2 regions of the Arsenicicoccus sp. UBA2120 genome follow, and region 2 is predicted to be linked to the other one. Evidence: riboswitches for the same ligand, from Rfam matches in the RefSeq annotation. Region 2 holds a riboswitch; the other holds the start of a gene.
What was found. Region 2 has a riboswitch for cyclic di-AMP ahead of B2P18_RS18515 (C40 family peptidase). Riboswitches for the same ligand answer to the same signal wherever they lie in the genome.
Positions count from the first base shown of each region.

Region 1: another riboswitch for cyclic di-AMP. It lies ahead of B2P18_RS06140 (transglycosylase family protein); the one in region 2 lies ahead of B2P18_RS18515 (C40 family peptidase).

Region 1 covers NZ_DCYC01000042.1:4,126-6,321, reverse strand. Annotated here, with positions in the region: gene B2P18_RS06145 (serine/threonine-protein kinase) at 1-773, shown strand, start outside; cyclic di-AMP (ydaO/yuaA leader) riboswitch at 1,056-1,243, shown strand; gene B2P18_RS06140 (transglycosylase family protein) at 1,248-2,054, shown strand.
Region 2 covers NZ_DCYC01000109.1:28,746-30,941, forward strand. Annotated here, with positions in the region: gene B2P18_RS18505 (pyridoxine/pyridoxamine 5'-phosphate oxidase) at 1-288, shown strand, start outside; gene B2P18_RS18510 (metal-dependent transcriptional regulator) at 380-1,090, shown strand; cyclic di-AMP (ydaO/yuaA leader) riboswitch at 1,270-1,414, shown strand; gene B2P18_RS18515 (C40 family peptidase) at 1,415-2,196, shown strand, end outside.

The DNA.
Region 1 (2,196 bases), on a different contig from region 2:
GCCTGGCGCCGTCGCGTCCTGCTGCCTCGGTCCACCCCGCGGGCCAGCCCGTCGCCCAGACCTTCCCTCCCGCTGCTGCGACGACCCCGCCTGGCGCCGGGGGATCGGCATACGGCCTGGAGCCCCGTCAGGACCAGCGGCCGCCGGTGCCGGTGGGAGACCCGCGCGTCGGCAAGCCGGCCCGCACGGCCCAGCTGATCGGCCTCACCGGAGCCGTCGCGGCGCTGGCTACGACCTGGCCGATGATCGCCGTGGGGCTGGCGCTGGTGTGGTCGGTGCTGGCGCGCACGGTCGACCGTTCGGTCACCGCGACCGTGCTGCGGCGCCACGAGGCGGGCGGGGCGCGCGGGACCGACGTCGCGGTGGCGGTCGCCCGCAGCCCCTTCCAGCTGCTGGCCGCCGCCGTGAGTACGCTCGCCACCGGGCTGCTCGGGATCCTCGTGACCGTGGCCGTGATGTTCGCGGTGTCGTTGGGCAGCTCGCTCGTCGGTGTCCCGCAGGCGCCGACCGGGGCCGTGCCGCTGGCGGTCGGAGCCCTCGTGGGGTGCTGGTCCTGCTGGTGGGGCGCGGGCGGGGTGTCGCTGCGACGCGGCTCGCGCATGCTCATGCGAGGCCTCACCCCGGGGCAGCTCACCCGGGAGATCGTGACGGCGCTGCTCGTGGCCGCCGTGCTCGGGCTGGGGCTGTGGGCGCTCCTGCGGCACGGCGTGCCGGTGTGGTGGCCGCTGCAGGGCGACCCGCTGACCGGCCGCACGGTGGACTGGCAGTTCTGAGGTCCGAGCCGGCGCCGCGCGGGTGATAACACCCCTGGTCGGCGTCCAGGTGGGGTGGAGACGTCGTCGTCCCGATCCACCAGGTGGGGGGTAAACACGCCGAGACGGGGGCCTGGGTTTGGGATCGCCGGCGCGACGTGCCTATGGTCGACGAGCGCCGTAGGCCGACGTCCGCAGGACCCGGTCGAGGTGTGTCGCGGGGGCCATCCCCCGTCTCGGGGCACAACTGTATAGACCCGAATTCACATGTAGGACATGCCCGCTGCGCCGAGCAGCACCCGACGGGCATCGTCGCCGGACACCATCCATCGTCCGGGTCCTGGGGTGCTGGTGGAGGACCCACTCACGAGCTGCGAGAGCAGCGTGTGCCGACCTGCGCGAGCAGGTCTTGGGGTGAAGCCGCTACTGCGGCCGGACACCTGACCGTCCGAACCCGACAGCTCACTTCACAGGCGTCGTCAGGAAAGGATCTCTGTGCGCTACGCACCTCGTCACGCCATCTCCTCGACCCGTCGCACCGCCCGCTGGGCCACGACGGGCCTCGCCACCGCTGCCCTCACCGTCGGCGGCGGCATCGCCACCGCCGGCAACGCTCAGGCCGCAGACGGCGTCTGGGACCGCGTCGCTGCCTGCGAGTCCGGCGGCAACTGGTCCATCAACACCGGCAACGGCTACCAGGGTGGGCTGCAGTTCAAGGGCAGCACCTGGCGCGCCTACGGCGGCTCCGGCTCGGCCGCCTCGGCGTCCAAGGCCGAGCAGATCCGGGTCGCCAAGCGCGTCCTGGCCGCTCAGGGCCCCGGCGCCTGGCCCGTCTGCTCCCGCAAGGCGGGTCTGACCCGCAGCGGCGGCGGCGCCGACAGCAGCAGCCCGGCCACGACCTCGCGCGCCTCGCGCTCCACCGAGCGCAAGGTCGTGTCCTCCTCGGAGCCGCGCAGCACCAAGCGCTCCACCTCCAAGAAGGTCGTCGAGCAGGCCGCGCCGAAGCGCGCGACCACCAAGCGCTCGACCACCAAGGCCACCTCGCAGGGCTCGGCCTCGTCCTACCCCGGCGCCAGCGCGTTCGTGCTGGGCGACAAGGACGCCGCGGTGACCCTGCTGGGCAAGCGCCTGCAGGCGCACGGCTTCGGCAGCTTCTACAAGGTCGGCGCGGGCCCGACGTTCACCCAGGTGGACAAGGCGGCGGTCGCGGCCTTCCAGAAGTCCCTGGGCTGGAGCGGCTCCGACGTGAGCGGCTACCCCGGTCCGGTCACCTGGGCCAAGCTCATGGCCCCGGCCAGCTGACGCGAGCCTCAGGCACGCATCACCTCACGTGTGGGGGTCGACCCGATCGGGTCGACCCCCACACGCTTGTGCGCGTCCGAACATGTGGTTTCCGACGCGAACTGACACGCTCACGACGTAGATGTGACGCATCCCACAAAGA
Region 2 (2,196 bases):
TGGGGCTCCCAGGTCAGCGCCTGGGCGTCCGAGCAGTCCTCGCCGGTCGACGGCCGGGAGGAGCTGCAGCGGCGGTATGCCGAGCAGGCCGCCCGCTTCACCCGTGACGGTGAGGAGGCCGAGATCCCGATGCCGCCGTCCTTCTGCGGCTGGCGGATCGCGTGCGACCAGATCGAGTTCTGGGCCGGTCAGCCGTCGCGCCTGCACGACCGCATCGCCTACGAGAGGGTGGGGGAGGGCGACCTCGACGACGCCGCGTCCTGGCGGCGGCACCGCAAGATGCCCTGATCTGCCCGATCCTGCCCGTCCTCGTGCCGGGCGGCGCTGCGTCGTGCGCGGCGCAAAGCAAGTCCACAGGCGCGCGTGGCAGGCTTGACCCGTGACTGACCTGATCGACACGACCGAGATGTACCTCCGCACGATCTACGAGCTGGAGGAAGAGGGCGTGAAGCCCCTGCGCGCCCGCATCGCCGAGCGACTCGGTCACGCCGGGCCGACGGTGTCCCAGACGGTCGCCCGCATGGAGCGGGACGGTCTGCTGCACGTGGCCGGCAGCCGCGAGATCGAGCTGTCCGCCGACGGTCGGCTTCGGGCGATGCGCGTGATGCGCAAGCACCGCCTCGCCGAGCGCCTGCTCCTGGACGTGATCGGCCTGGAGTGGGAGCACGTCCACGACGAGGCCTGCCGCTGGGAGCACGTGATGAGCGAGCGGGTCGAGCGCAAGATCCTCGGCCTCATCGGCGACGACCACGTCTCGCCGTACGGCAACCCGATCCCCGGTCTGGACGAGCTGGGGTCGGTCGGCACGGACGGCAAGGACCCCGGACTGGTCCCGCTGCACTCCGTCGTGGATGGTTCCGTGACCTCCGTCACAGTCACGGTCCGTCGGATCGGCGAGCCGGTGCAGGTGGATCACGAGGCTCTCGGCCTGCTGACGGCCGCTGGAGCGCTGCCCGGTGGCCGGGTTCGGGTGACCTCGGAGGGCGACCGGGTGATCGTCGTGGGCGTGAATTCCACTGACTCGCAGGGGGTTTCGCTCCCGGTGGATGTGGCGAGCCATGTGTTCGTGGACACCGTGACGTCCGACTGAGAGTGGTTATCGCACGCATGTGTGTCCGGTGCGGGCACTAGCAGCCGTACCCACGGAGGGCGCCTGTGATTCACCTGCCTGTGATCTGAACGTGACAATCCCGGGGGTGTCCGTTACCTTCTTTCACGGCCCTTCTCCCCCTGGAGGGGCTGCAGCAGGAGACGCCGAGTCCTGTCACTTCTGCTGTTCTGCTTATTCCGCTGACAGGAGCGGGGGACCCACCTTGGCGCGCAAGCGTCCCGGGGTGAAGCCACGAGAGTGGCCGGGCCATACCTTTCCGCCCGAACCCGACAGCTAACTTCGTAGGCGTTCGAGAGGTCAACTGTGTCCATTAGCACCCCCGGTCGGCACCGCGCTGCCGACGTCTCCTCCGCCAGTCTCCTGATCAAGGCGGCCAAGCACGCCGCCGCGCCGGCCACCAAGGTCGCGGGTGTCGTCGCCGCCACCGGTGGCATGGTCATCGCCGCGTCGATGCCCGCCACGGCCGCCCCGGCCGCTGCCGCTGCTCCGGTCAGCGTCGCTGCCCCCTCCGTCGCCGCCGTCGGCCAGCTCGGCCGCGTCTCGCTCGCCGGGGTCAAGAAGTCCAAGCTCAAGAAGGTCCGCGGCACCGTCACCAAGCGCACCGCCGTCAAGCGCAAGAAGGCCACGGTCAAGCGCAAGCGCTACTCGACCAAGCGCAAGTACACCCGCACCTCGCGCACCTACCGTCGCACCGCGGTGCGACGCGTCAACCGCACCTACACCCGCGCCTCCCGCACCGCCGTGCGCCGCACCGTCGCGCGCAAGGTCGTCAAGAAGGCCGCCAACCCAGCTCCGCGCGCCGTCGCCGGCGGTGGGGTGCTCCGCACCGCCGCGAGCCTGTCCGGCATCTACTACCGCTACGGCGGCACCACCAGGGCCGGCTTCGACTGCTCGGGCTTCACCAGCTATGTCTTCCGCGCCAACGGCAAGTCCATCCCGCGCACCGCTGCCGCTCAGCAGCGCGCGACCCGTCGCGTGTCCTCCCCGCAGCCCGGCGACCTCGTGTTCTTCGGCTCCCCGGCCTTCCACGTGGGCATCTACGCCGGCGGCGGCATGATGTACGACTCGCCGCGCACCGGCCGCAC